4 regions of the Paenibacillus sp. J22R67 genome follow, and region 2 is predicted to be linked to each of the others. Evidence: riboswitches for the same ligand, from Rfam matches in the RefSeq annotation. Region 2 holds a riboswitch; each other region holds the start of a gene.
What was found. Region 2 has a riboswitch for cyclic di-AMP ahead of AC58VC_RS35450 (hypothetical protein). Riboswitches for the same ligand answer to the same signal wherever they lie in the genome.
Positions count from the first base shown of each region.

Region 1: it holds a riboswitch for cyclic di-AMP, as region 2 does, so the genes downstream of both, AC58VC_RS37290 (C40 family peptidase) here and AC58VC_RS35450 (hypothetical protein) in region 2, are expected to answer to the same signal.
Region 3: it holds a riboswitch for cyclic di-AMP, as region 2 does, so the genes downstream of both, AC58VC_RS30510 (CAP domain-containing protein) here and AC58VC_RS35450 (hypothetical protein) in region 2, are expected to answer to the same signal.
Region 4: it holds a riboswitch for cyclic di-AMP, as region 2 does, so the genes downstream of both, AC58VC_RS32410 (APC family permease) here and AC58VC_RS35450 (hypothetical protein) in region 2, are expected to answer to the same signal.

Region 1 covers NZ_JCAUAX010000025.1:10,259-17,788, reverse strand. The annotation lists gene AC58VC_RS37300 (M1 family metallopeptidase) at 1-1,233, shown strand, start outside; gene AC58VC_RS37295 (hypothetical protein) at 1,291-2,109, shown strand; cyclic di-AMP (ydaO/yuaA leader) riboswitch at 2,278-2,416, shown strand; gene AC58VC_RS37290 (C40 family peptidase) at 2,420-2,893, shown strand; gene AC58VC_RS37285 (MSMEG_1061 family FMN-dependent PPOX-type flavoprotein) at 2,973-3,635, shown strand; guanidine-I (ykkC/yxkD leader) riboswitch at 3,703-3,805, shown strand; gene sugE (quaternary ammonium compound efflux SMR transporter SugE) at 3,885-4,205, shown strand; gene AC58VC_RS37275 (methyltransferase domain-containing protein) at 4,242-5,135, opposite strand; gene AC58VC_RS37270 (hypothetical protein) at 5,313-5,909, shown strand; gene AC58VC_RS37265 (hypothetical protein) at 5,969-6,925, opposite strand; gene AC58VC_RS37260 (ABC transporter permease subunit) at 6,922-7,530, opposite strand, start outside.
Region 2 covers NZ_JCAUAX010000018.1:29,929-37,458, reverse strand. The annotation lists gene AC58VC_RS35460 (APC family permease) at 60-1,886, shown strand; gene AC58VC_RS35455 (hypothetical protein) at 2,214-2,735, opposite strand; cyclic di-AMP (ydaO/yuaA leader) riboswitch at 3,020-3,188, shown strand; gene AC58VC_RS35450 (hypothetical protein) at 3,308-3,724, shown strand; gene AC58VC_RS35445 (hypothetical protein) at 3,823-4,266, shown strand; gene AC58VC_RS35440 (potassium-transporting ATPase subunit F) at 4,423-4,500, shown strand; gene kdpA (potassium-transporting ATPase subunit KdpA) at 4,548-6,218, shown strand; gene kdpB (potassium-transporting ATPase subunit KdpB) at 6,249-7,530, shown strand, end outside.
Region 3 covers NZ_JCAUAX010000011.1:50,808-58,337, forward strand. The annotation lists gene AC58VC_RS30490 (extracellular solute-binding protein) at 1-1,192, shown strand, start outside; gene AC58VC_RS30495 (hypothetical protein) at 1,268-1,444, opposite strand; gene AC58VC_RS30500 (ATP-dependent DNA ligase) at 1,642-2,472, shown strand; gene AC58VC_RS30505 (alpha/beta-type small acid-soluble spore protein) at 2,550-2,783, opposite strand; cyclic di-AMP (ydaO/yuaA leader) riboswitch at 2,963-3,098, shown strand; gene AC58VC_RS30510 (CAP domain-containing protein) at 3,104-3,772, shown strand; gene AC58VC_RS30515 (GerAB/ArcD/ProY family transporter) at 3,831-4,907, opposite strand; gene AC58VC_RS30520 (hypothetical protein) at 4,924-5,151, opposite strand; gene AC58VC_RS30525 (Ger(x)C family spore germination protein) at 5,148-6,359, opposite strand; gene AC58VC_RS30530 (GerAB/ArcD/ProY family transporter) at 6,356-7,444, opposite strand; gene AC58VC_RS30535 (spore germination protein) at 7,437-7,530, opposite strand, start outside.
Region 4 covers NZ_JCAUAX010000013.1:62,338-69,867, forward strand. The annotation lists gene AC58VC_RS32390 (ATP-binding cassette domain-containing protein) at 1-394, shown strand, start outside; gene AC58VC_RS32395 (EcsC family protein) at 522-1,328, shown strand; gene AC58VC_RS32400 (hypothetical protein) at 1,496-1,690, opposite strand; gene AC58VC_RS32405 (NAD(P)/FAD-dependent oxidoreductase) at 1,949-3,178, shown strand; cyclic di-AMP (ydaO/yuaA leader) riboswitch at 3,364-3,524, shown strand; gene AC58VC_RS32410 (APC family permease) at 3,622-5,457, shown strand; gene AC58VC_RS32415 (YqkE family protein) at 5,514-5,774, shown strand; gene AC58VC_RS32420 (polysaccharide deacetylase family protein) at 5,810-6,814, shown strand; gene AC58VC_RS32425 (hypothetical protein) at 7,117-7,332, opposite strand; gene AC58VC_RS32430 (hypothetical protein) at 7,519-7,530, shown strand, end outside.

The DNA of each region.
Region 1 (7,530 bases), on a different contig from region 2:
TTCGGATTGTATGATGTGAAAATTCAAGTGCCGGCGAACTATACGGTTGCCGCGACCGGTTTCCCTGTGAAACCAGCTGTGACGGAGAACGGGACGAAAACGTATCAATTTTATGCCGATGACGTGCATGATTTCGCATGGTCAGCATCACCGCACTTCGTGTATGTGGAAGAGCCCTTCTCTACACCGCAAATACCCGGGGTGAAGATCAAGCTCTATCTGGATCCCAACCATCAGGAATTGAAAGACCGTTATATGTACGCCGCCAAAAAAGCGCTATCCCGCTATAGTCAGTGGTACGGATCGTATCCTTACTCGACCTTGTCCATCGTTGTACCTCCTCCTGGAGGCAACGGCGCAGGCGGAATGGAATATCCTACGCTAATAACGGCTTGGGGCGCGGAGGACAAAACACCGGATCAGGAATTGGAACGCGTTGTTGTACATGAGATCGGACACCAATACTTCTATGGCCTCGTGGCGAGCAATGAGTTTGAAGAAGCTTGGCTGGATGAGGGCTTTACCTCCTATGCTGAGGATAAAGTGATGGAAGCCGACTTCGGAGCGACCCCTAATTTGCCTGTCGAGTCCAGCTACATTACTTCTCCAAACGCCCTACGCCAAAATGCATGGGCCTATACCGGACATGATCAGTACGCAGAAAATGTGTATACCAGAGGCAAGCTCGTGCTGAAAGCAATTGAGAAACAGGTTGGCACCAAAACCATGGATCGTATCATGCGGACTTATTTTCAAAAATGGCAATTCAAGCACCCCTCCACCAAAGACTTTCAAAACATTGTCGAGGAAGTTTCCAAAACGAAGTGGGACGACTTCTTCAATGAATATGTCTATGGCTCGATGATGATTGATTACACCGTTGAGAGCATCCATGTGAAAGCTGCAGGCAGCAAAGGAACTGGCCCTTACGAAAGTACGGTTCTCATCTCCAAGCGCGGCGGAAATTCGCCCGAAGTGCCGATTCAGTTCCATTTCGCCGACGGTACGGTTCTCGACAAAACATGGGACGGCAAAGAGAGCAGCATTGAGTACAAACTAACCCACACGACGCCTGTTGATTGGGTTCGCATTGATCCGAACTACTCGCTCATTCTAGAAAACAAACATATTAATAACTTCATGCAAGCAGAAGTAGATACCAAGTGGAAACTCCGCCTGAATCTCGGCATTATTCAATTCCTGCAAGCTATTTTCGGGTGGGTGGCCTGGTAGGCGCCCACTCTACAAGGCAAGTTTGCCTTCAGAAAACAACGCTTAGGAGGGACACCCGTGACAACCTATCTCAAATCCGGCTTCAGGGCGGCTCTACGGCAACCCTTCGCTACGATTGTTTTATTCATCTACCAAATGTGCTGGGGCATGCTGCTGTATAAGCTTGTACAAGGGGTGCTAGTTCCCCTCATGCACCGGTTTCCTGGCGGCGACCAGCCGAAGGAAGCGCTCCAGCTTTTTCTAGCCGAAAGTCAGTTCCAGTTATTCAAAACGGATCTTAGCCATTCCTACCTGTGGTGGCTGGCTATCTTGCTCCTAGCTCGCATGCTGCTCACCCCGATGATGAATAGCGGCGTCTACTACTCGCTCACACATTCGGATCAAAATGCTGGCTATCGCTTCGTCCGCGGCATCAAGGAACTCATGCTTCCCTTCTTCGCCGTGTATATAATCCGAATCGCCATGTCTCTGCTGCCACTCATCTGGGTACTGCCCAAAGCGCAGAAGGTGCTGGCTCACAGCACATCTTACGAACAAGCTTCCCTCGACTTACTGCCTTGGCTCATGGGGATGCTGGTTTATGGCTTCCTGCTGCATCTACTTTTTATGTACGTGCAGTTCGCTATTGCGGCGCATCTCGGCATCGTATCCACGGTCATAACGTTCATGCGGTATTCACTTCCAATTATCGGCCTTTCTCTGATACTTTTACTCAGTTCAGGACTTTTGGCAGGGATCACAGTTACTACGACCTATATCTGGGCAGGTCTGGTAGCGCTGATCATTTATCAGCTTTTCCCGCTCTTCCATATTTTCATGCAAATGTGGTCCATCACTTCGCAATATCAGCTTCTTTCCGCCAAAATGAGCCGATGAAACCTAATAAATAAAACCATTAATGGTTTAGATTTGTTCAATCCCCTTGCAAAAGGGGATTTTTTTGTCTGTAAAGCGAACCTTTACACATTTTTTCAGACCAAATTGCACGAAAAAGGAGGAATTTCGATGTTTATGACGAATTAAAGTGACTAGCATCAAAAAACCAAATATTTCATGCCGAATTCCTCATTTCTTGGGGAAACGGGGGAACCATACCGGGTGAATTGATCTTGCAAGACAGGGATCATAGGGAACCTTCAACCGAACCCTCCAGCTAACCTCGTAGGCACCGGAAGGAGACAAGCAGTTGAAAAAGGTTGTTGCTCTTCTTTTTAGTCTTGTTTTGTTTTTGAGTGTAGCTTTAGGGAGTGTGTCTGCGTCAGAATCCACATTGGACTCAACGGTTGACGAATTGATTGGAACACCGTACCGCGATGCGGGAACGACAACAAGAGGCTTTGATTGCTCTGGTTTCACATCGTACGTGTTCAATAAATTCGGCATTGACCTTCCTCATAGTTCAGCAGCTCAAAATAAAGAGGGCTACTGGATCGACAAAAGTGATCTGCGTAAAGGTGATCTTGTGTTCTTCGACACAGGGGGTAAAGGCGTTTCTCACGTTGGCATCTACCTTGGAAACGGTGAATTCATTCACTCTGCTTCCAATGAAGGTATCGTGAAAAACAAACTAAGCGAATCCTATTATGCGAAAAGGTATGTATCCGCTAGACGTGTTCTGTGGGATGATATCTATAATCAACTAACTGCTGAATCCAAGTAATTTTCTTGTTCCTCATGAATAAAGCCCAGACAAGCGTTAGCTCGAATGAGCCGCTTTTCAGGGCTTTTATTCTTTTCTTGTGGTTACAAATTTGTCAGAAGCGCTTGGGCTTCGAGAAAGGACACCAACCATGTCGCTAACAAGTGGAAACGACAACCCGCCATTCCCTGGTATCATTCAGTCCCTTGAGGAGCTAAGACCCCGTGTCGGAGAGCCCCACCTTGCCGTCCAAAATAAAGTTATCTCCAGCATCGACGATCATATACGCGCTTTTTTGGCAAAATCCCCTTTATTTTTCTTGTCTACGTCAAATAAAGAGGGTCTATGCGACGTCTCTCCGCGCGGTGACCATCCAGGCTTCGTCCATGTCCTGGATGATCGTCGTCTGATCTATCCTGAACGGCTGGGGAATCGCCGCATTGACTCTCTGCAAAATCTGCTCGACAATCCCCAAGTCGGCATGGTGTTCGTAATCCCCGGTGTCGAAACCGTGCTGCGGATTAACGGACGCGCTTGGCTGACGCAAGATGAGCAATTGCTCGAAGGTATGCAGCTTGGCGGCAAGCTCCCCGTTGTAGGGGTTGGCGTTGAAGTGCAGGAATGCTTCGTTCACTGCAGTCGCGCCCTCAAGCTATCCAAGATTTGGGAGCAAGACACTTGGCTGCCAGAACAGGAGCACCCGGATAGCATGGCAATGTTCCGTGCTCACGTGGCTCTGAATGGCGTCGAGCTGAAGGAATAGAGCAAAGCATCACCTTATGAGAAATTGTGTAACTTGACATAGCATGTAAGCCGTCCTATAATTACGACATCATGTTTCTAGGGTTCCGGGGCGCTGCAGCGCTGGTCTGGTCCGAGAGAAAACACACAGCGGATACGCTGTGATCACGGAGGGGAAAAAGCCCGGGAGTCTTATCGCGATGCGATAGTGCTTCCAGGCTTTTTCTTTTTGCCGCGCATCTTCGAATACTTATTGAAGGAGTGATTCACGGTGGCATGGTTATATCTGGTCATTGCAGGTGTTTTTGAAGTCGTATGGGCGATCTCATTGAAGTTCTCCAATGGTTTCACACGACTGATTCCATCAAGCATCACCATTGTCGGCATGATTATCAGCTTTTATTTTCTGGCAGCAGCTACGAAAACTCTTCCTATCGGCACAGCGTATGCCGCTTGGACGGGTATTGGCGCTGTAGGGGCGATTATTATCGGTACCCTATTCCTGAATGAGCCTATTAGTTTACTGCGTATTCTATTCATGATCCTCATTCTGGTCGGCGTTCTCGGCCTTAAGTTCACATCTGGACATTAAGCCTAACGTTTCTTACTTCACTTTGGCCGATGATTCTTAAGCCACTATGTAGCTAACATACCAGAAGGAGCTGCCTACAAATATTCGCAAATTCTCCGACAGCGGCTTAAAGATCTCATTCAACTCTTCATACGAATAGTAGTTTTTAATAATTTCATGCTTGGAGCCATCGGCCAGCTCCCTTCTTTTGTACGTATCTTCGCTATGTTCATTCGTAATCAGCTCTCCGCCTCTTCCTGGCACGTACACATTATCCGCAATAAACACGCGGGCTCCTCGTCCAAGCCGCTCGTGGAATCCTTGCAAAAAGGAGTCCACGCGATTTTTCGGAATATGCGAAAACCAGAAGTTGGCGAGTCCGCTGTCAAAGTCCCCTGTTACCTCAGAAAGCCTGTATGCATCCCCTTCTATGAAGGTGGTATTATGAAGCGGCCAGGACTTAGATTCCGCAATTTGCAGCACCTCTGGTCGTACGTCCACACCAACGATGTGTTTGGCCTTTTCCGCCATGAACTGAGTCCAATATCCGGTACCGCAAGCCACTTCCAGAACACGGCTCCCTGTTACCTGCTTCTTCACGATATCCGCCAGCATCGCAAGCTCTTGCTGATAGTCCGCATCCTCGCGGGCGTAAATCCGTTCATATTCAGCCGCTCGCGCACCGTAGTAATCCTGCACGCCTTCTTTCTCTTCATGCAAAAGCCGCTGCCGATCCTTCACCTCGTGAACGATCCGTTGTTTAGCTGCCAATAAGTCGGCAAAAATAGCTCCGCCCTGCGAGGCATAATTCGCCAGTAGACCATGCGTCGCCATCACAATAAGCTGCGTCATAGACAAGCCTGTTTCCTCCGCCATGCGCTCCAGATCAGTCTTCACCTTTTCAGGTAAGTAGACGGAAAGTCTTTTGGTTTTATCGTTCTTGTCATCCATTGGGAGGAACCTCCTTTGCGTTTTTCTCATTATAACATATATTATATGTCATTTGAACATATTAATTGTACCTTTTATTGCAAATGAGAAATTCAGGCTACTTAAAGAAGTTGCTACTAGCCTTTCACCCTCGCAAATCCCTCTAGTACACATAGAATACTAAGCAAGTATATTCATATGTTGATAGGAGATGGAGAAATGATTCCCAAACAACGTATTGCTGGAAAACCGAGCAGAATTGTTCGGCTCCCCAAGAGCGCAGGGCTGCCAAGAAGCAAAGCCATGCTGATGTACCGCACGCAACTTAGAAAGTACCATAAGCCCGGGTCGGGCCGCTTTCTGAGCCAACGCACCGTTTCGATCGGAACCGACAACTCGTGGTTCAATGCACAAATCATTCCCCGCGATCCTGCGTGGGTGCCCGTTACGAATGCCAACTATGTTTGGTACTCTGGCAACTTAAACAGTGAGAATGCTATCATTTCGACACGCTTCACGCTTGCTCAAAATAGAGCCATTCTCGGCGCTTCTCTCTTCCTATCTGTCGACAATTACGCCGTTGTCATCATTAACGGTGTGCCGCTCCTCTTTGACGGACCGCAGAATACACCTTCTTTCTACAATCCTGGTCGTACTTTCGACATTCGTCGATTTGTAAGACGTGGACGCAATGATGTCGTCATCATCGCCTTTAACCTTGGCGGACCGCGCACCGCGCAAATGCCTGCAGGCGTTGCCGCCAGACTCGATTTTCGACTCAGCAATTTGCAGTAATACTTTCTTATCTACTGAAAAAGGCCGGGCCTCCATCCGTGGATGGAACCCGACCTTTTTTACATCAATTGTCGTTCGCTCCCATAGCGGCGCTTCAATTGACTTAAGAAGAACTGCAGCGAGAGGAATAACAGGGCGAAGCTGGTACCCACACTCAAAATAATCCAAGGATGCAGCCTAATATATCTGGAGCCATATGCGATAAGGGATAACCATTCCCCCGATGTTGTGATGGTAATGGAGTAACCGGCATCGCTGTCACCAATGGTTTCTGTACCGCCAAGTACAATGTTAAACACAGCTAATTGACCCAGCAGGAAAAGCACTTGCATGAATTCGCTAAGGAACATGAACGTCATTTCATTCCTCATACAGGGGATTAAATGCCTAACTGTGCGATGAACAACGGAACCTCCCATTAAACGCGATGCTTCAATAAATAATTTATCATTATAATAGCGTGTACGTTCGGCTATCTGATGAGCAAGCGGAAATACGCCGATGAACGTGACGAGTATGACAAAAGTAGCGGAGAAGAGCATCTTGTAGTGCGCATCCGCTTTCACCCACTGATCGAGCCTCAGACCGAAATACATCCCGGCGAGTGGCGGAAACAGAAATACAAAAGCAGGTACGGATGCGACTACCCACTGCATCGCCTTTAGAACCCCCCACCCTTTGCCGGTGGTCCCGCTCCACAATCCCCAAGGCAGCGCTATCACAAAACGGAGCAGTGTTAGAGCTAAAGTCGTGCCCAGCGTGTACTTCAATCCGTTAAGCAGTAGGCTCAGCATATCAAAGCCCCGATGATCCGTCCCCAGCAGGAATGTACTATTCGGCGAGAACGGCGGGATGTTGTAACGCGTTTTCCCGTCTTGTTGATACTGTATCATGTTGATTTTGTCCGCTGGCAGAATGCCATGCGGCTTCAGCCATGTGCCAAATATCGCAACAAGGAGAATAAGAGCGATAAGCGCAATTGAGATGTAAAATGCGCTTGATGGACGTTTTATCATCGTGAGACAACCTCCCCTGTGCGAACGACAAACCTTTTACGCAGCAAGGCATACAGTACGTGAAAAGCCATCGCGAGCAGCACGAGCGACATGCAAATGACTGACATTGATGTAACGCTTTGCATAGCAGGCGAAGTAATGAAGCCTCCCAGGCCGAAAATGCCGCAGATCGCTTCCGCAACAGCCATACTTGCCAGTGCCAATGTCGTCGCCTTCGGCAGGATCGAGAGCAAATCAAGCATGACATTGCGCAGAACATGCGAGATCAGTACCTCACCACGGGTCAACCCTTTGGCTTGTGCGGTAACGACGTAGTCCTGACCTAGCTCACGCGTAATAGCGACGCGCATGGTACCGTAAATCGTAACCGACGGAATCAGCGCGATGGTGAGAAATGGGATAAGAAATGGCGTTTTATCACCAACTTGTACAATTAGCAGCACGTAATGACCCAACAACCTCGTCGCATAAATCGCGCCTAATTGAATAAGTACAATTAAGAAAAAATCAGGTAACCCCACAAGAAGAGCCTGCGCACCATCTAGTACAACGCCCAATCTGCGCCACAATGACGCTAACATCGCCATGAGCATGCTAAACACAAT
Region 2 (7,530 bases):
ATTGTATCTTCGAGGGTAATTTAAGGGAGGATGAACTCAAAAAATTTGGCGGTGGTATGATGTTGTCTGCATTGAAAAGGTTACTCATCGGTCAGCCTTTGAAATCAGCCGAATTAGGGGAGCAAAAGCTGAACAAAACAAAGGCATTAGCGATCCTGTCTTCCGACGCGCTATCATCGGTGGCTTATGGACCTGAACAGATTCTGATTGTGCTTATCACAATAAGCGCCGCGGCTCTTTGGTACTCGGTACCGATCGGTGTCGGTGTGCTCATTCTATTATTGGCTCTCATTTTGTCATATCGGCAAGTTATTTTCGCGTATCCCCGTGGGGGCGGAGCGTATGTCGTTTCGAAGGAGAATTTGGGTGTGAATGCGGGCCTTCTCGCTGGTGGCTCCTTGCTGGTGGATTACATCCTAACAGTGGCGGTCAGCATCTCGGCGGGGACAGACGCCATTACTTCTGCCTTCCCGTCGCTCCATCCCTACAATGTGAACATAGCTACTCTGCTCGTGATCGCCATAACGATCCTAAATCTCAGAGGGATCACGGAGTCAGCTTCGATCCTTGCCTATCCCGTCTATTTATTTATTTTGGCGTTGTTTATATTAATCTGCGTAGGCTTGTATAAAGGGGTGACAGGGACAGTCTCACCTGAAGTGCATACTACTATAGGGACGCCGGTTGCGGGAATTACACTGTTCTTGTTATTAAAAGCTTTCGCATCCGGCAGTTCGGCATTAACGGGCGTGGAAGCAATCTCCAATGCGATTCCAAACTTCAAAGAGCCAGGACCGAATAATGCCTCCAAAACCTTAGCGGCTATGGGGTTATTGCTTGCCATTTTATTTTCGGGCATCGTGTATTTGGCTTTTGCCTACGGCATCGTTCCCAAAGCGCAGGAAACAGTAGTCTCACAGATTGCCTCCCAAACATTTGGGAGGAATTACATGTACTATATCATCCAAGGCACCACTGCGATGATCCTTGTGCTTGCCGCGAATACCGGGTATTCGGCCTTTCCTTTACTTGCTGTTAATTTGGCCAGGGACAAATATATCGCTAGAATGTTTACGATCAGAGGGGATCGATTGGGCTATTCGAACGGGATCATTTTCCTGGCGGTTATGTCGATCATTCTGATTATTGCTTTTAAAGGCCGGACGGAGCATCTCATTCCCCTGTATGCGGTTGGTGTGTTTATCCCCTTTACGCTCGCGCAAACAGGAATGCTGGTGAAGTGGGTACGCGAGAAACCTAAAGGCTGGATCGTCAAACTAACGATCAATTTGATTGGCGCGTTGATTAGCTTTACCGTGATGCTGATCTTTTTTATCACAAAGCTGGGGCAGGTATGGCCTGTGTTTATCTTCCTCCCCTTAATTGTTTATACATTCCATAAAATCAAAAAGCACTATGAGGCTGTCGGTGAGCAGCTCCGAATCACGACATGTGAGCCTTCCGTCGAGATCAAAGGCAATGTGATGATTATACCTGTCGCGGGAATTACACATGTCGTGGAAAATTCCATGAATTACGCCAAATCGCTGGCGCCGGACCAGATTATTGCTGTGTATGTGGCTTTTGATCGGGAGGCCGAGAAGCAGTTCCAAGAGAAATGGGAGTGTTGGCAGCCGGATGTGCGGTTAGTTACGCTGCATTCTCACTACCGAAGCATCATTCAACCGTTGACGAAATTCATCGATACCGTGGAACATAAGGCGAATGAGTCGAACTACCGGGTAACGGTCTTGATTCCGCAGTTTATCCCCAAACGAAACTGGCAGCACATTCTCCATAATCAGTCCAGCTTGCTGATCCGCGCGTTTCTGCTGTACAGGCGGGATCTGATCGTGACGACGGTGCCGTATCATTTGAAAAAGTAGATGTGTAAATAAATTCGAGCATATTAAAACGGTTTTTTTGACAGCTATGGGGAACTACACGCCGCTATTTTGATAAAAACCCAGATATTCGATGTTTAGCGGAACTACGTTCCGCTATTTTGCCAATTTCACTTAAAAAACGTGCCATGGAGGACAAATAGGAGCCTGTAGTTCCGCCTTGAGAGGAAATCGTTTATTTTATTTAAAATAGAGGACTGTAGCTCCCCTCGTAAAAACTAGGCCGGATTTCCGTTAGATTTTTGGGAATTACGCTGGATCATGAGGACGTCAGGAAACCAACCTGGCGTTTTTTGCATGTCAGGCTGCCTACACCGTGGGGCTCCCAGCCTTAATTGTTTTCCCAAGATAGTGCTCTCTTTGCACGCGCATGATGAAAGCTTGAAGTTCTTGCTCGGTTTCACACACGGCCGCGTGTTCTAACCAAAGGAAGAACCTTTTTTTACATATGGCAGAAGCATGCAGCGGGAAGGTATCTCTCGATTTGATCACATATAGTCCAGAGGGAACGTTCTTCCAAGGGGCTGTGAAATTCATGCGGATAGATAGCCTAGATCGCTTCTCCCAATCTTGCTCCTTTTGTTTGTTTCGTATAGACCTGTACATGTTCATGATCACGTAATGCTCGGAGATTTCCGTCCATTTGGCATATCCGGCTTGCTGCGCTTTTTGAATAATTTCCGACTTCGCCTTACAGAACCAGTACCCGACAATAATAGGGAAACGGTTAGCTTCTTCTAGCCATAAGACACCGAACCACTCATAAGTTAAAGCGATGGGATTTAACGCTTCGGGGATTAACCCTAAATAATAATGGGGAGTAGAAGCCATCGTCATTTCTCCTTTGCACGTAAGACCTGACAGAAATAATGTGTGTGTTCTGCTCCTTAATTGTAAGGCTGGGAGTGATAAAAATGGGGTAAAGAAAAGTGGGGTAACCCATAAAAAAACGATAAAAATGGCGTAAATGGAAGGAAAACGAAGCTTGGATAGTGATAATGAATGCTTTGATTAATTGAAAGCGCACCCATTAGTCATTATGCCGAAAAAGAGATTGCGGTACGTTTTACAGGCTGAGCTCCAAGGCGTAAGATTCAGAGCATCAACTTCACAGCAAGTTGAAAATGCTGAGTTCCCGCAAGGGGAACGGGGGAACCAATTGAGGACGGCTCTAGAGCAACGTCTTCGCGGGGTGAATCCAAGGCAAGCTCCAGCTTGCCAAGGTAGGGCGCTTCCAAGCCCGAATCCGACAGCTAACCTCGTAAGCGAATTGGGAGAGAGCCAACGTTCTATCGTGCTAATTACAGCTTGTATATAGAAGCTGCCATGAAGCCCGAGAGCAGAGATTCTCTGCTCGCAGGCTTCTTTTTGTTGTCCAAAAATTGAGGAGAGTGAATCTACCAATGGTTCCCGAATGCAAGATTACCCGAATTGAATGCTATCGCTTTGATGATGAGTTATCCGATAAACTGCTGCCTGGACATGGCCGCGACTGCCTGTGCGGCATGCTTTCGATCTCAACAAGTCTGGGGACGAGCGGTTTAGGGGATTATGAAATTCCTTGCGGCAACCTGAAGGGAGATTTCGTTCAATGGGCTGTTGTCTTTCAGAAGCTCAAAGGGCTTTCCCTTGAGGACGGTTTGGAATATGTGCATCAGAAGAAAGAGGCATGGGGGGAAACAAGGACTCATGTTATAGAGTCGGCATTAACGGACTTGTCAGATAAGCTTCATCATAGATCTATAGGCAAAAAAGAGGTAGATGTTCTATCGAATCGTTCCTATATCTTTGACCATTCAGAGGCTTATGTCTCTTTCTAAGCAGGCATTTTTATGCTTTTTTTATATGCACGCTATAGATTCTTTACCTCATTTTTATACCGTTCGGCGTTACAATGAGTCAGGTAAGAGAGGAAGCGATGAAAGTCATGCAAAGCGATTTGCTGCTAATAGCTGCGCCTACCAAGGCAGGCGAAGACTTTATGAAACAAATAAAGTTGAGTAGTTTTCCTTTTGTTGCATTAACAAACAATAAGATGGAAAAACTCAAGCTAGAGGGGCAGGGAGTGAAAAAAATCATCCAAGTGGATACATCGGTACCGGGTTCATCTACACCTATTATTCCCGATTATCCAATCGGAAACATTATTTTGTTCGAAGAGAGCTTGACGTTATGCTGCCGGTACATTCAGATATGCCGCAGTTGGACATCAGGGTCTATGTATGTGATTACCCAAAGCGTAAATCCTAGATTGATTTATAAAGGGTTAGGCGCTGACTACGTTATTTATTCTAAAAATGGTGATGTGAAGTTCCTTCTATCCACTTTATTACAAAAAACCAATAAATTAGGTACTGTCTGATTTGAAGGAGGTGCGCTATGTACAACGATGTGACAATGATTTTATTAATGGCATTGACCTTCCTGGGGTTCTGGGGATTTATGAAATTTTGTGAAAAAGCGTAAGCTGATGCTTTCGATGCAAGTTTTTGGATGAAAACTTATAGGAGGCAACCAAATGATTGTGATTGGACTAATTGCGGTAGCTATCATGGTGTATCTCGGTTTTGTTTTAGTAAAGCCGGAGAAATTCTAATGGATAAATATGAACTTAAGTAAGCAGGGGGAGAACCTACTATGGGTATGGGATTGTTACAAGTAGTCATCACACTGGTGATTATCATGCTTTTGGTAAAGCCAGTGGGTAGTTACTTGGTGAAAGTATTTGGTTATGAAAAGAGCGGCCTGGATCGTGTGTTTGGTCCCTTTGAGCGTGCGACCTATCGGTTAGTGGGTGTAAAAGAAGAAGAAGCGATGGGGTGGAAAAAATACTTAGGAGCTGTATTAATCGTCAATTTTGTCATGATGATCCTGATGTACGCCGTATTTCGGCTTCAAAAGTATCTACCGCTTAATCCCGATGGGATCGGCAATGTATCGCCAACGATCGCTTTTAATACTGCGATTTCCTTCATTACGAATACGAACTGGCAAGCTTACAGTGGTGAAAATACACTGTCCTATCTATCTCAAATGGTAGGGCTAACGTTCCCGATGTTTACGTCGGCAGCAACGGGATTCGCAGTAGCTGTAGCTTTTATCCGCGGATTAGTTGGCCGTCAAGACAATCTCGGAAACTTTTATGTGGATATGACAAGGGCGATTACTCGCGTATTTCTGCCGCTTAGCTTCATTGTTGCTTTAGTTCTAGTTTTTCAAGGAGTTCCACAAACCTTGCTGGGAGCTGCTCAAGCGACAACGATTGAAGGGGCCGAACAAACGATTACTCGTGGATTGGTCGCTTCCTTTGAATCGATTAAGCATATCGGTACTAACGGTGGCGGATGGTTCGGAACGAATGCTGCCCATCCTTTTGAAAATCCAACGCCATTTACCAATATGATCCATATCATTTGTATGATGCTGCTGCCTACTTCGCTGGTATACGCATTCGGATTAATGAGTAAGAACAAAAAGCAAGGCTGGACCGTCTTCGCTGCTATGGGAATTATCTTCTTGGTTATGCTTTCCACGGTGTTCTATGCGGAGTATAAAGGTATATCCGCTGTAGATGCGCTTGGTGTACATGGCAATATGGAAGGTAAGGAAGTTCGCTTCGGACTATCCGAAACGGCACTTTTCACAACCGTTACTACAGCTGCTACAACAGGCAGTGTAAACTCGATGCATGAATCGCTTACACCGCTAGGAAGCATTGTTCCTTTAGCTGAAATGATGTTAAATAACGTTTTTGGAGGCAAAGGGGTCGGCTTATTAAACGGGTTGCTTTATCTCATCTTGTCCGTATTCATTTGTGGACTGATGGTTGGACGTACGCCAGAATTTATGGGCAAAAAGATTGAAGGCAAAGAAGTGAAGCTGGCTGCGATCGCGATTCTGACGCATCCGCTCATTATTCTAGTACCGACAGCTTGGGCGCTCATTCGCCCTGAATCGGTCACTTCCATAGCGAATCAAGGCATGCATGGCCTATCGGAAGTCCTCTACGCGTTCACCTCAGGTGCTGCTAATAACGGATCTGCTTTTGGCGGATTGAGCGCTGGAACGAACTTTTATGCGATGAGTATTGGTTTGGTTATGTTAGTAGGCCGATACATCTCGATCATCGCCATGATCGCTATCGCAGGTTCACTGGCAACCAAACGTGTGGTACCTGTTACAACAGGCACACTTCGGACCAACACGCCTTTATTTATGGGGATTTTGATCATGATTATATTAGTTATCGGTGCTCTAACGTTCTTCCCGGCGCTGGCATTGGGGCCGATTGCTGAACATTTGGCAGCGCGTTAAGGATAGACGTAATAGAGAGGGAGGATTTACATGGCTGTGGAACGTAAAAAAACATTATCAAAAGAAATTGTCAATCAAGCTATCGTGGATTCATTCAAGAAACTGAATCCAGCGGTAATGATTAAAAATCCGGTTATGTTCGTGGTTGAGGTAGGAACCGTCATAACCTTGCTGCTATCGCTTGCTCCTGATCTATTTGGCTCGACAGAAGTAGGCAGGGCTTATAATATCGCGGTCTTTCTCATTCTGCTCTTCACACTGCTTTTCGCTAACTTTGCGGAAGCACTGGCGGAAGGGCGAGGTAAGGCTCAGGCTGATTCTTTGCGGAAAACGAAGTCCGATACGAAGGCTCGTCTGGTTCAAAAGGACGGCTCTTATAAGGAAGTGTCCTCTACGACACTCCGTAAGGGGGACGTCGTTCGCATTGAAATCGGTGAGATCATCCCTTCCGATGGGGAAATCATTGAAGGCTTAGCCTCCATTGACGAATCAGCGATTACAGGTGAATCTGCTCCTGTGATTAAGGAAGCAGGTGGCGACTTCTCCTCGGTAACTGGCGGTACTCGGGTAGCGTCTGACTATATTGTTGTCAAAGTGACGACCGATCCAGGCGAATCTTTCTTAGACCGTATGATTGCACTCGTTGAAGGCGCGAAACGGCAAAAAACGCCGAATGAAATTGCTTTAACGACTCTGCTTGCCGTACTGACGCTAATCTTCTTGATCGTCATTATGACGATGGTGCCTATGGCACAGTATTTGAATGTTAAATTAGAGATTTCCACGCTGATCGCTCTGCTGGTTTGTCTGATTCCGACAACAATCGGCGGTCTCTTATCCGCGATCGGTATTGCCGGTATGGACCGTGTAACACAGTTTAATGTTCTGGCAATGTCCGGTAAAGCGGTTGAAGCCGCTGGCGACATCGATACGATGATTTTGGATAAAACAGGGACCATTACATTCGGGAATCGGATGGCGTCCGAATTCGTTCCTGTAAGTGGTGTAACGGCCAAAGACGTCACGTTTGCTTCCCTGCAAGCTTCTGTCAAAGATGAAACACCAGAAGGACGCTCTATCGTTGAGCTGGCCAATAAACTTGGCGAATCGTGGCAAACGAGTGCATACGAAGGTGCGGAAGTTGTCGAGTTCACAGCTGAGACGCGTATGTCGGGGCTTAATCTCGTCGGAGGCTCCAAAGTTCGTAAAGGCGCGGTTGACGCGATCAAAAAATATGTAACAGCTTTAGGCGGCAAAATTCCTAATGATTTAGAGACAATTACGAACCGAATTGCTAAGGCCGGAGGCACTC
Region 3 (7,530 bases), on a different contig from region 2:
GAACAACAAGGATTCGAATATTTTGAGCGCTGTGCGTGCTGGCGTGTTTTGGGAAGTGGGTCCTTACCTCAAGGACTATCCGAATCTGTCTAAAATGAACCCAGCAGTGTTTGATAATATTAAAGTGGATGGTAAAATTTACGGCTTATATCGTGCGCGCGACTTGTCGACTTACGGGGTTATTTTCCGCAGCGACTGGTTGAAAAACGTAGGCTTAAGCGAACCGAAAACACTCGATGACTTATATAATGTTTTTAAAGCGTTTACACTGAACGATCCGGATAAGAACGGCAAAGCGGATACCGTGGGACTGACTGAGGAGAAAACGATGGACGGCTTTGGCGTAGTAGCTTCCATTATGGGTGCGCCGAATTCCTGGGAAGTGAAGGATGGCAAATTAAGTCCTGATTTTCTAGCGCCTGAGTATTTTGAAGCGATGAAATTTTATAAAAAACTGTACGACGAGAAGCTCATTAAACAGGACTTCCCTGTCCTGAACAATCAACAGAAGAAAGACGATATCAACCAAGGTAAGGCTGGCGCGGTTATCTCGAATATGATCGACGGAGCTGGTTATCAGGCATCGCTTTCCAAAACGTTCCCTGGATCGGATGTAGACGTCGTCTCTCGGATCAAAGGGCCTAAAGGCGAGAGATTGCCGGGCGGCGTAGGCTATAACAGTGTGTTTATGTTTCCGAAATCAAGTGTGAAAACCGAAGCGGAATTAAAGCAAATTCTAGGCTTCTATGATAAAATGTCCGATCAGAAGATGCTGGATTTGCTGGGCTGGGGCGTTGAAGGCAAGCATTACAAGATAGAAGACGGCAAGCCGGTATTTATTGATCAAAAGCTGCAGGATACCGAAGTAGGCTCCAGTTATCTACAGCTTCAAATAGCCAAGTATACGGCAAAAACGACGGGGAAAGAAACGCCGCTCATGGAGAAGTACGGCAAAATGATCAAAGAAAACGAGGCAATCGCGGTTAACAACCCGACGAACCCACTCGTTTCCGAGACGCAAACGACCAAAGGCAGCGAGCTGAAGCCGATTATTGACGATGCCCGGACGAAATATATCCTGGGTAAAATTGATGAGGCAGGCTGGAAGCAAGCCATTGAGCAGTGGAGAAAAGCTGGCGGCGATAAAGTGATTGAGGAGTTCAGTGCGCAATACGCGAAGAGCGGAAAGTAAGGTAGGAAAATAGTAGAGGCGGCCATGAAGGTAGAGGATTCTACTTTCATGGCCGCCCCTTATGCGTAGGGCCGTTCAATTCCATCCTTTAGCAACAATGGGTTTCTTCTTGGTTTTTTTGAATAATCTATAAAATAAGCCGAGTTCCTTTTTCCGTTTGAGAGTGAGTTTAATACCTTCAATCAGCAGCATTGATCTAAGCTCGTCGCGACGATTCAAAGTATGCAATCTTTTGATAAATAGCTTGTCCATGCGAACATCCCTCCCATTCATCTAGCTCCATTATAAACGGGATCGGCGGATTTGATTGTCGCATTGTAGAGATGGTTTGCACTTGTTTTGTCGAAAATGGAGCGAACAGGCCTCGATTTCCTTCAAGTCCCTATAGGCAGATGAATAACTGTACAGTATTATCTAACGTAGGGTGATTTCATATGTTCATTTCTCCTATGCTTTTGCAAGACGCCAAAGATAATAGGCCTTATAACAGTAAACATCATGTGGTAGAAGTTAAGTTGGACGGTTTCAGGTGTATTCTTTCAAATATGGACAAACTATATGTATACACGAAAGACAATCAATTAGTGACTCATAAATTTCCTGAATTGTTCGAGTGTCCGATTCCCGAGGGAACGATACTTGATGGTGAATTGGTCATTTTGGATGATCAAGGTAAACCGGATTTTGAAGCGATGTCTGCTAGATTTTTAAATCCGACAGATTTATCGCCCGTTGTATTTTGTGCATTTGACATTTTAAAATACAAGGGAATTGATGTCACCGCATTGCCCCTGCTTAAACGTAAGGAGCTGTTAGACCAAGCTTTCGTCGAGAACAACAGGTACAAGAAGGTGAAGGTTTACGAAGGTAAAGCGGTGGATTATTTTGAGGAAATCCGGCAGGATGGGCTTGAGGGCATCATTTTGAAGTCTAAAAAAGAGAATTTCAAGTACGAATGTAACAAACGTTCCAGGCAGTGGCAAAAAGTGATTAACTGGACTTATGCAGATGTATACATTACTGGTTACAGGAAAAATAACTTTGCTTTATTGGCTTCAATTGATTCAGCGAACGGGCTGAAGATTCCTGTTGGCGTGATTGAGACGGGGGTAACACCTTTGCATCAGAAGGCACTGGATGGTGTGAAGCATCGCTTAGTCTACAAAGAAGACAATCATTTCGCTTATATGGAACCGCGGCTGATGGCCAAAATTAAGACGAAAAGCTGGACGAAAAACGGAAGGCTTCGTTCTCCGGTTTTTATGGAATTTGTGATTTGAAAAAACAAAAAAGACTGGATCACCAAGGAGGAAGTGGTGGTGCAGTCTTTTTCTCTGTACATAAGGTTGTTACATGCTTACATGCGTCTAAAATTCCCGTTATTGCTGCCGCTTAGCTGTTGCTCTGCGATTTGAATCAATCTTCTCGTAATGTGCCCGCCGATTGCACCGGTATCGCGAGTAGCCATGTTGCCATAATACCCGTCCTGAGGAATCTGAATACCTAGTTCCTGAGCGACCTCATATTTCATTTGCTCAAGAGCTGATTTTGCTTGTTGCACAAGTAAGTTATTGCTTCTACTGCTAGCCATCTGGATTCACTCCTTTATTTGGTATGTGAGTATTTTGTGGAAGTTTTGGTTTTTTATTCATGTAACTGGAAAATATTTTTGAAGTGGTTTGGATACGCTTTCATAAAGCAATGGAAAATTTTGAGTCATGTTTTCAAGAAAACCCCGTGTTACAATCGGAAAGATCGATTATGGATCAAAAACTTAGAAGGCCGAAGCTTCTTAGGAAGCACGGGGGACCCATTCTTTGGGGTGAAGCCGCTATCTTAGCGGCCGGGTGATTACTCTTTGACCCGAATCCGACAGCTAACCTCGCAGGCCGCAAAAAGGAGAGATTTCTTATGTTGAAACGTTACAAAAAGCTAGTCGTTACCGGCGCTATTGGACTGAGTGTCCTTATAAGCTCTAGCGCGGCCATGGCTGCATCCGCCACGCACACAGTGTCAGGCAACGATACCATGTGGTTGATTTCCCAGAAGTATGGCGTGAGTCTCACTTCGCTCATTAAAGCGAACCCTCAGGTTGCCAACCCCAATGTGATCTGGTCCGGGATGAAGTTGAACATTCCTGGCAGCACGGGTACAAGTGGCGGTTCTCAGACACCAGCCCCTGCTACACCAGCTGTACCTTCGCCAGCGCAATCGGCTTATGCCAGCCAAGTCGTTACGTTAGTTAACCAGGAGCGGGTAAAAGCTGGGCTACAAGCGCTAACTAGCGATAGCGCGCTTACAGCTATGGCGTTGGACAAAGCCAAAGATATGTATAACAACGGCTATTTTGATCATACGTCGCCGACCTATGGGTCACCTTTTGATATGATGAGCACTTATGGCATTCGTTATTCCTACGCAGGTGAGAACATTGCCAAAGGACAGCCTACACCTGATGCCGTCATGGAAGCATGGATGAACAGCACGGGTCACCGTCAAAATATTTTGAGCCCCAACTTCACCAAGATCGGTGTTGCCTATTATAATGGAGAATGGGTGCAGGAATTTATCAGCAACTAATCAGCAACTAAGTCAGAAAAACCCTTGAGATTTCCCAGCCGGGAAATTCCCAAGGGTTTTATTTATATTTCCATTTAGCAACTCCCCACATCAAAAGTGGCAGACAGATCGCATGGATAGGTAAGAAAAAAGGGATCGCGATTTTTTGCGGAAAAAGCACAGAACTATCGATAAAGTCCCGCGGTATCAAAGTAAGAAGCGCGGTAACCGGTGCTACGAACCACATCATTCGTCGCCATTTTTTCAGGCCAAAGCTTTGGGCTGTGCCATATGTGCAGATAAAAAAGTAGAGGGATACTTTAGTGAACACACTAACAATCCAAATAGCGATAACAAAGGAATCGAGATTTTGAAAAAAGTCATAGTAGGAAATATAACGAATCAAATTAAAGTATGGATAAGTTTGGCCCGAAGCGGTGAGGTGTCCAAAAACAGAAACGATTAAGAAAGTCGAAATACTTGTTAACAAACCTGCTGCAGCCACCCCAAGTATAGCCGGTTTCACCCCCGTTTGGGGTTTTGAAAGAAATCCCATGATAACGAGCAGAAGGATGCAGTCCCCAAGAAACGTTGAAGTCGGCAGCGCTCCCTTCAAGATTGTCATCGCGCCGGTATCCACATAGATGGGAAGGATATTGTTAATGTGGATATTTTTTAGACTGAGCAGAAGAGGAATTGCAATCCCAAACAGGGTTAAAGGCCCAAGAATTTCGCAGCATCTGGCAATGACCTCTATACCTGAGAAGGTTACATAGATCGCAACAAGGAGCATGCCAAGAATCGGGACAAGGATCGGAGTTCTAGGCAGAATCGTCGCGACGATGAACTCTGAATATTGCCTTAGGATGATCGCAAGCACGCTATACCAGAAGATCAAATATACCACAATGACCACATAGCCGATGTATCGACCCAATAACCGCTTGGAAAATTCCATCATGGTTTGCCCTGGATGAGCCAGGTTCAACCGAGAACTAACAAATGCGACCCCTACACCTATCCCGGTTGCGCAAATGGTTGAAAGCCAGGCGTCTTGCTTCGCAGTTTGGATAGACGGATTAATCGTCAGTAGAATGGTCATACCCAGCTGCATGGTCAATATCATCCAGAATAATTGTTTCCCGCCGATCTGCATGTCCGTAAGTGCTCCTTTAACGATCTAAGAGTTTACCGAGAGGGTAGAAAATGTAATTCACGAGCTGCGTCGGACCCGGCATGCCCGGATTCATGACTAATGAGATCGCAAGAATCCAGCATAAAGCCAAGATAGAGAGATAAGCCGCTTTCTCCTTGTTTGGCGTGTTTTTCATGCGAAACCACTGAAATAGAGTGATGAGCAAACACGCGGCCATGCACATGGGAATGTCTTTGGATGTCATTTTGTATATTCCTCTTCCTTTTCTTTCTCCTCTTCGGGTCGAGAAGACTTGATGCTGGATAGTCCTGGACGCAGCATTCTGGCGTCAGATTGTACGGTGACCTCGACGTTCGGGAAGATTTCGTTCCAACGCTTTTGGTTTTGCCGCCACTGCTTAGGGTATGCTCGGTGGAATTCCCCAGCGAAATCAAAAATGTCTGCTTTGAAACCTTGCTGCACCTTTCGAAGTGCCCCCGCGACACGCTCTTCGATGTCATCATTCATAGCGGCTTCCACACGCTTAACAGCTTGATGATCGGAGGCTAGATCCAATGAAGTCGTATTTTGCAGCGCATCGTCTTCCGTATGAATCCAGACGTTCATGCGCCATTTGCCGTTTTCGATGAGAGGCTGCAGTTTCGTCTCGCTCTTCAATAGTCGAAGGGAGACATGGCCGGATGCACCCTCCGGTGTTACGGTTACAACGGCTGTTTTAATCTCGTCTCTGAGCCAAAGCAGGCCGCGGGTTGTTGGATCATCAATGGTGCCGACCATTCTGTCGTCTCTGAATACAGCTGTATAATTGGTGAAGCTTCCTGTTGTGTCATGATTTCTTGGAGTGTTTGCGGCTAAGAGTTCAATAAAAGGCAAGGCAGCTGCGCCAGACTGATTCGCTAGCATTTGTGCCAAATCAGCCAACGTTACACTCAGGATGATTCTGCTCTTGCCAATCTCCCTCATGATCTCTGAGGAGTTCCGCTCCAGCTTTGTATTCATTTCAAGGATTTCGCGCGCTTTTCCTTTGCAAACATACATAAAGGCACGCTCTCTTGGCTGAGGCGCTCTCATTAAGTAATCTACATCGTCTCGAACGCCTCTTCGTGCAGTAGACTCACCAAAAATAATAATTTCGGTATGTCCCCAGAAAATTTTGCGTGGCATCTTCTCTTGAATCTTAGAAATCGCATCAGCAATATCCACGCCAACCGCGGATTTAACGAGGGAAGTTTGAATGCTGCCCCCTTTGTTACTGCTTTCTAAGCCGCCGCCTCCTCCGGGACCTCGGGGAATAAAAATTTGTATGGTTAATTCAATCGATTTATCGTCATATTGATCAATTGCAGCTCCGGTGACGAGCGCCAAATCGTTCACTTCCGTCCGATCCCAGCAGCCTGTCAGCAAAAGCGTGAAGAGACTTGCTGTTAACAACAGATTTAGCATCGCCTTCATCCATGCTGCCCCTTTCTGAAAGAAGCCGCAATAAGAAGCATGCATGGAACACCAAGCTGCGTGATTAGTGCCAAAAAAGGGATGTTAGTTCCCAAAGCATGCATGAGCTCCTGGAAATTAGGAGAAACCCAATAGCTGAGCAGCAGCATCAGAAAGCCAACTGGAATAATGAGAGGCCGGTAATCAGAGAGACCTAGGTACTGCGCCATACCGAGCACAGTGGCGTAGTAAACCAGAGAGACTTTAATAAATATCCCAATAATCCAGATGGTCATCAGCAGCGATTCCACATGTTCCAGAAAGTCAGCGATGGAAATATACCGTACTGCAATGAGGAAAGCGTAGTTGAATTGGACCGTAAGCGATCCGAACATTAATAAGATTGTCAGATTAATCGTTAGCAAGGTGATCATCACGATGCCGACACTGAGGAAGCTCCACCGCAAAACATGCTGCTTTTTGTTCAAAAATGGAAAAAGAAACGACAACATGAAAAACTGGGAAAACCATGAGGAAGGTACAAGCGACCCCACTAGTAATGGCAGCGGGCCATCTCCCAGAATAGGAAACATCTCCTTAGGATGAAGAGTAGGTATCATCAATATAAGCATAATGAAAATGATGAGCACAGCGGAAGGGATAAGGATTTGAGAGACTCTGGCAAGCACCTCGATCCCCTCATATAAGACATAGGCACATACAGCCACCATGAAAAAAATGACGAGTGCCATCGGTGTTTCATGCAAGAAATTACCGATGACAAACTCCCCGTATTCGCGCAGAACGAGCCCATTCGTAAAGATAAAGGACACGAGGAAAAAGCCGGAGAGCACTTTCCCTGCATACACGCCTAGAATTGATTCCGTATATTGGATAAAGGTCAGATTCGGATATTTGATATACAAACGATACATGACAATCACCGACAATAGTCCTACCACTGCCGAAAGCATGGGGGTCATCCACATATCAATGCCAGCGGTTTTCATGGTTATGGACGGAACGGATAAAGTGGCGGTAGCGAGGACAGTCGGATGCATAATGATAGCTAGTTGAAGTGGGGAGATCCGTCCCTTCTCAATCATGAATGTCATCCCCTTTTGGTGGTTCTGGTTTTTGTCCAGAGGGCTGCCGAATTGCATTCATCCTTCCGGTAAATTTAGGGCGAGTC
Region 4 (7,530 bases), on a different contig from region 2:
TCAGCTTGTGCAGGGACTGAACTGGGCGCTGTCCTTTTTCCGCAAGATGAAGCTGCCGGTGGAATCCTTTGCTTTGGCGGTCTCGCTCTTGTTTCGCTTTATCCCGCTTATTTTACGGGAGTGGCAGCGCTTCTCGGCGATTGTGAGGGCTAGAGGCAAAGCGGCGATCAGGCCCGGCATGGTACGTATGAGGGATATCCCGGCGCTGGTCGTGCCGCTCCTGCTCGCTATGTTTCACAAAGCCGAGCAAATGACCATAGCGATGGAAATGAAAAAAATCGACGGTAAGCAGCAACTGCTGAAAAAAAGCACGTTAAGCTGGCAAGCTAAAGATACGCTGCTTGTTATTTGGAGCATAGTTGTTTTTGGCGTCCTGATGCTTATGCGTCATTAATAGGGAGAGCAGCTCATTTGGAGGAGCTGCTCTTTTTGCTCGGCTGTTGTCGTTATTGAGGGAATCTTGAGCACGCCTGCCCCGTATACTATACTTTGAATAAGAAATGCGGACGGCGGTGCCAAACATGAAATTTTCTGATTACAGTATCTATGAGCAGCAAACGCTGCGTAAAGTGAAGCTCTGGGAAATTCGCCAACAGAAAACGCCAAATATGATTGAAAAAGCCTCGAAATCCGTCTCCACAAACATCAATAAGCTCATCCCGGAAAAAGTGCACAAAACAATCACGGCAACCGTCAGAGGGATGTTTCAGACGACGCTGTTCGGGATGAACTATATCCCTCAGAATGACCCGCTTGTGGGCGCTACTTTAGCGGAAAGTGATGCTAAAGCGGAGGAATTGCTGTCGCTCTACAAGAAGATTGCGGCTGCCGAGGGAGCGGGTACAGGAGCTGGTGGGATTTTGCTCGGACTGGCGGACTTCCCGATTCTGATCGGAATAAAGTTGAAATTCCTGTTTGAGCTTGCGCACGCCTATGGCTATTCCACGAAGGATTATAGAGAGCGCCTGTTCATCTTATATGTGTTTCAAATCGCGTTCTCCAGTTCGACCAAAAAGCCGGCTCTACTGGACACGATCAAAAATTGGCACGAAATCGCAAGCGGCTTTCCACCAGCGGATGCGTATATGGATCAAGTGGATTGGCTGCAGCTTCAGCAGGAGTATCGGGATACAATTGATTTCCGTAAAATGCTGCAGCTTGTACCCGGCATCGGTGCTGTCGTGGGTGCGTGGGCGAATTTTGGCCTGCTCGAAGAGTTAGGCGTGGCGGGCATGAACTGCTTTCGCTTGCGCCGATTAGAGGATAAAGCGAGGTTGGATGCTGAGAGTGAGCGTGAAAGCGAGAGTGGGAGTGGGAGTGAGCTGTAAATGAGTCGAATCTCTCGTTGGACGAAATCCAACGAAAATGCCAATTTGCCCGCTATAATGCGGTTCTCGTTGGATGAAATCCAATCCGCAGGGGGAATTGGCATCCCTTTAGGCTGATATTAGCGAGTCTCGTTGGATTTCATCCAACGAAACGCGGAGATTCCGCCTCATAAAGGTGCTCTCATTGGATTTCGTCCAATGAGAAGACATGGCTTCGCTACAGGAGTTCCTGTGCCTGACCCGCCCGCCCGTGCGCCAATGCCGCAGTGCCATGCTCGGCCTGACCCACCCGCCCGTGCGCCAGTGCCGCAGTGCCATGCTCGGCTTGACCCGCCCGCCAGTGCGCCAGGCCGTTGTGCCATGCTCAGCCTCCCCACCCTCCTGTGTGCCCGTGCCGCAGTGCCATGCTCGGCCAAATCCGCCCACCAGCACCACCGCCTTTTTTGACCAAGCTAGGCAATATTCCAGTGATTTTTAGCAAGGAAGCACATATACTAAAAGTGAGCAAACCATGTGCAATCCCTGACTGACTATGTGATTTTTTTCACATGACAACCTTGAATGGTTTGGTCGATTTTTTCATAGAGAAAAAAACGATTTAATCGGAGGAGAGGATTCGGATGAGTAAGCCGAAGGTAGTTATTCTGGGCGCTGGCTACGGTGGGCTAGTAACCGCAATAAGGCTGCAGAAGCAGATCAAAGCAGATGAAGTGGCAGTCACACTGGTGAACAAACACGATTATCACTACATGACGACGCATCTGCATATGCCGGCAGCTGGTACTGATCATCATGAAAATGCGCGTGTAGCCATTAAGGAACTGATCGATGAGCGGAAAATTCATTTTATTAAAGCGACGGTTAGGCAGATTTTGCCTGAGGAGAAGAAGGTTGTTCTGGCGGACGAAGTCCTTACTTACGATTACCTGGTAGTGGGGCTTGGAAGTGAAACGGAAACCTTTGGTATTCCAGGACTGCGTGAGTATGCGATGACGATTAACAGCATTAATAGTGTCCGCTTCATACGCCAACATACGCAGTACATGTTCGCTAAATATAAATTGGACTCCAAGCATAAGGAATATTTGACCATCGTCGTTGGAGGCGCAGGTTTCACAGGTACGGAGTTTGTTGGAGAATTAGCGGATCGGATTCCTGATCTTTGCCAAATGTTTGACGTTGACCCTGCACTTGTTCAAATCATTAATATCGAAGCATCGCCTACCGCTTTGCCGCCAGGACTGCCGAATGATCTCGTGGAATACGGCATGGAAGTGATGCGCCGCAAAGGGGTTCAATATAAATTATCTACCGCCATTAAGGCATGCGAGCCCGGCGGTGTCCTACTGGGAGACGGCCAATTCATTCCTGCCGGCACTGTTATTTGGTCGGGCGGCGTCCGCGGGAATTCCCTGCTGCAGGATGCTGGCTTCCATGTTCAACGCGGCAGGGTCAAGGTGGATGATTACTTGCGTTCCTTGCAATATCCCGATGTTTTTATTACGGGGGATTGCTCCATTGTCATGAGCCCAGAAGGCACGCCATACCCCGCCAATGCCCAAATCGCGGTCCAGCAGGGCTATAATACGGCAACAAACTTGCTCCATACCCTGAGGGGGAAGCCCTTGCGACCTTTTGCCTATGATTACAAAGGGACGGTCGCCTCGCTGGGTCGCGGAGAAGCTATTGGCATCCTGAAGGTCAAAAAAGTGAAAGGTAAACTTGCCGCATTTCTCAAAAAAATGATCGATGCCCGCTATTTATTTCTCATTGGCGGTATCCCACTCATCTGCAAAAAGATGATTTTTAAGCAAAAACAAGCCACAAGAAAGCGTCATGTGAGAAATTAATTTGACTAAAATACGCTAAAACCTAATGATTCCGACAATAAGCTAGTAAATCAGAGATACTGAAAGGATTATACCATTGTAAGCGGATTATCAAATGAATGTGGGGAGGGAATAATCTTTTTTAAGATTTTTCCCTCCTTTACTATGAGCTAATAAGAGAGTAGTATCAACTCGTACGTTAACAGTTGAATATTTCGCTTAATTTTCTATTCAGAAAAGCGGGGGAACCATAGGTTTCAACGGGGTGAGTAAGGTGCGTCTTGTCGCATGCGGCAGATACCTTTAGGGCAGATTTCTCGCAGCCCGAACCCGTCAGCTAACCTCGTAAGCGGTCGTGAGAAAGGAGAACATGTGGCTAAGCACAAGGTCTATCCTTGTGTTTTTTTGCGCTTAAAAATGGGAAATCAAGCTGAAAACTAGGTTATTTGGAGGAATTTCAAAGCATGACAAGTGACTCACTGAAAAAGATTGTATTCGGTAAACCGCTGAAATCGGCGGAGCTGGAATCTGAGAAAATGCAGGTATGGAAGGCTCTGCCCATCCTATCTTCGGATGCCCTGTCTTCGGTAGCCTATGGCACGGAGCAGATTTTGCTAGAGCTTGCGACTGTTGGGGTTGCTGCTTTTGCTTTCTCATTGCCGATAGCAATCTCGATTATTGCTTTAATCATGCTTCTTGTTTTGAGCTATCGCCAGGTGATTGAGGCCTATCCGATGGGCGGCGGAGCTTACATGGTGGCCAAGGAAAATTTGGGAATGATGTCGGGAAGACTGACTGGGGTTTCACTGCTGATTGATTACACGTTAACCGTTGCGGTTTCGATTTCGGCAGGTGTGCAGGCGATAACGTCGGCTTTCCCAGTTACAGTGCCTTATATTGTCCCCATAGCCTTAGTGCTCGTCTGGGTGATGGTTTGGCTGAATTTACGGGGTACTTCTGAATCCGGCACCGTGTTCGCGATTCCAACGTACTTTTTTATCCTGTGCATACTGCTCCTGATTGGTAAAGGGATCTTCGATATGCTGACAGGATCCATGAACACGCATGAGTTTCAAGTGGTTCCCAGCTCGATGACGAGCTCACTTACATTGTTTGTCATTCTAAAAGCTTTTTCATCCGGCTGCTCGGCCGTGACAGGTATTGAGGCGATCTCGGATGCGGTGCCGCATTTCCGTACGCCATCTGTCAAAAATGCCAAGAGAACCCTGGCTTCCCTCGGTACTCTGCTGGCTATTGTCTTTGGCGGTGTCACCTTGCTGAGCTTGGGTTATGGGATTGCACCTGATCCGCACGGACATACTTCGGTCTTGTCGATGGTTACGGAGCAGGCATTTGGGCGTGGAATCATGTATTATGCGACACAGATTGGCACCATGCTGATCCTGGTGTTGGCTGCGAATACGAGCTTCAACGGGTTTCCGATCCTGGCGTCTATTATGGCTCAGGATAAAAACTTCCCGCGCATGTTCTCGTACCGGGGAGATCGGTTGTCGTTTCACTACGGGATCGTAACGTTAGGCGTTTTGGCAAGTATCTTGCTCGTCATTTTTAAAGGAAAAACCGATGCACTCATTCCACTTTATGCGATTGGCGTCTTTTTATCTTTTACCCTTGCCCAAAGCGGTTTGGTCCGCAAATGGTTCAGAGAACGTCCGGCCGGCTGGATCGGCAAGTTCGTAATTAATGGTCTGGGGGGAATTGTTTCCCTTGCTGTTTTGATTATTTTCTGTATTACCAAATTTAGCGAAGGCGCTTGGATTGTTATTATTGTGACGCCGATTTTACTTTGGGGAATAACCAAAATTAGCAATCACTATGATGATGTAGCCAAACAGCTGCGCATTGATATCACGCAAGAACGCGTATGCACGAAAGAACCTGTGATCATAGTGCCTGTAGCAGGCATTCACCGAGTGGTGGCGCAGTCTTTGAATTATGCCAAATCCTTATCTCCAAATGTCATTGCTTTCTACGTATCGTTTTCGGATGAGGATGAAGAGGCGATGCAGGAGAAATGGGATAAGTGGGACCCAGGCGTTCGGCTTGTTGTGTTCAAATCACGATATCGCACCATTTTGAAGCCTTTGGCGGAGTTTATTGAAAGAGTCGATACCCATGTTTCGGAAAAGCAATCGATCATGGTGATCCTGCCTCAGTTCATGCCGAAGAAATGGTGGCATCGCCTGCTCCACAACCAGTCTGCCGCACGTATTCGTTCCAAGCTGCAAGCCGATAAAGATATCGTCGTTGCGACGGTGCCCTATCATTTGCACGAGTAGCGGTGTACAATAAAGGGGTAAAACTGATGTAGAAATGGAACAGAGGTGAGCCCTTTATGGCAAAAAAGAAATGGTCTAACACAACCGCTGAACCTAGCGCGCAAGATAAACCTGCGACACTCAAAGATTTACTGCGTCCTGATATCATAGCGGGGCTGAAAGCTCAAGCTGATGCGATGAAAGCAGAGGAACAGGCTCGTAAGGATGCTGCCAGAGCTGAAGCGGAGGCTGCGCGCAAGGCGGAAGAGAAACGGCTGGAGAATGATTTTGGTCACTTGCTGGAGAAGAGCAAGCTTGATTGGAGAAAACACAAATGAGGAAGCGCTTGGTGTGCTTCCTTTTTCTTTTGAGTGTGGTGATAGCGCTTTCAGGTTGTGGGGTGGAGGGAATTGCAACGCGTGTTGTAGAGCCCGCCGTCAGTCCGGTGTTCTTACCGCCATCCATCCCCACAGCAGTACCGGTAGAGGGATCGGTGGAGAAGACAATGGGAAAGGGAACAGGAGAGATATCGACTGAGAGATTAGCTGAGGGATCGCTGGGTACATCACCAGTGAGATCGTCGGAGACACCGACTGACTCTGCAATGGATGTATCGACAGACGTACCAACACACACATCCGTACTTGCGCAGGCGCTCGTATCTTCAACCACGCTATCCCTTTCATTAGTAGAAAGTTACAAAACAGCCGTCCCCGATAAATGGGGCGAGAACATTCCTGGCGTGCGGACGCATCTTGTGACGCAGGAAAAGGTGATCGCCTTAACCTTTGATGCTTGCGGCGGCAAAGAAGGCAGCGGCTACGATGAGAAGCTGATCGATTACCTGATCAAAGAGCAACTACCAGCTACCTTATTTGTCAATGCGAGATGGCTTGACGCCAATCCAGATATTTTTGCCAAGCTGGCGGGGAATCCGCTGTTTGAGATCGAAAACCACGGGACCGAGCATAGGCCGCTCTCTGTGAACGGCAGAGCCGCCTATGGCATCGCAGGAACCAAAGATGTGAGCGATGCGATTCGCGAAGTAACGGAGAACGCCGATAAGATCGAAAAGCTGACAGGAAAGCGGCCTTTATTTTTCCGCTCAGGCACAGCCTTCTACGACGATATTGCCATCGACATTGCTCACGACTTGGGCTTCCAGTTGGCGGGTTATAACGTGCTTGGCGACGCTGGAGCTACATTTAACACGGAGCAGGTGTACAGGGCGCTTACAAAGGCTCGGAGCGGTTCCATCGTTTTGGCGCATATGAACCATCCAGAGAAAGACACGGCTGAAGGCGTCATGAAGGCCATACCTGTTATGCAGAAGGCGGGTTTTCGATTCGTTCTGCTGTCGGCCTATCCCGTAGAGTGAAATAGAGGGAATTCCTACCGTTAATCTGCGCTGCTCAGGGGTAGGGAATGAAATAGCGGTAGAAGCTCCAGTTAAATCGTCGGCAGCTCGACAAAACTGGATATATTTGGAGAAAATAACAGTAGAAAATCCAGTTATCTGGCTAAAAGTAGAGCGAATGTGAGAAATAGCAGGAGAAATCGGCGTTGTTCTGCAGGTACAATCCATTAAGAGGCTTCAACTGAATAGCTGGAGACAGCATTTCCAGTTAAAATGCAAAAATCGCCTTCAGGGAACTCCCCCAAAGACGATCCTAGTGCAAATCACCTTTTTTTCATCGTAAAAAACTCGCACTCATCCCGATTATAGTACGCTAAATCAGCAACACGCGACTGCAGAACCACGGTCGTTTCGCTGAAACGAAGGACGACCGCATTCGAGTCGACAATGTGATCGTCTTTGAAAACACGGACAAGAGCTCCTTTTTCCACAGCCTCCTGAAAATCGGAATCCGTCACTAAACGTTGGTTACTAGCCATACTTTGCATTCTCCTTGCCTGTGTAAAATAGTTCTTCAATTGTACCACAAGGCGCCAACAATCTCCCGTTCTCCACGAACGCCTACTCTTCGCCCAGCATACAATGTAGCACCAAAGAGTCTATTTCTGGTTACTGACGAAATGGACTCCCAAATGCTGCATGGGCAGAGAGGATGCGTGATCCCGATGGACATTCAA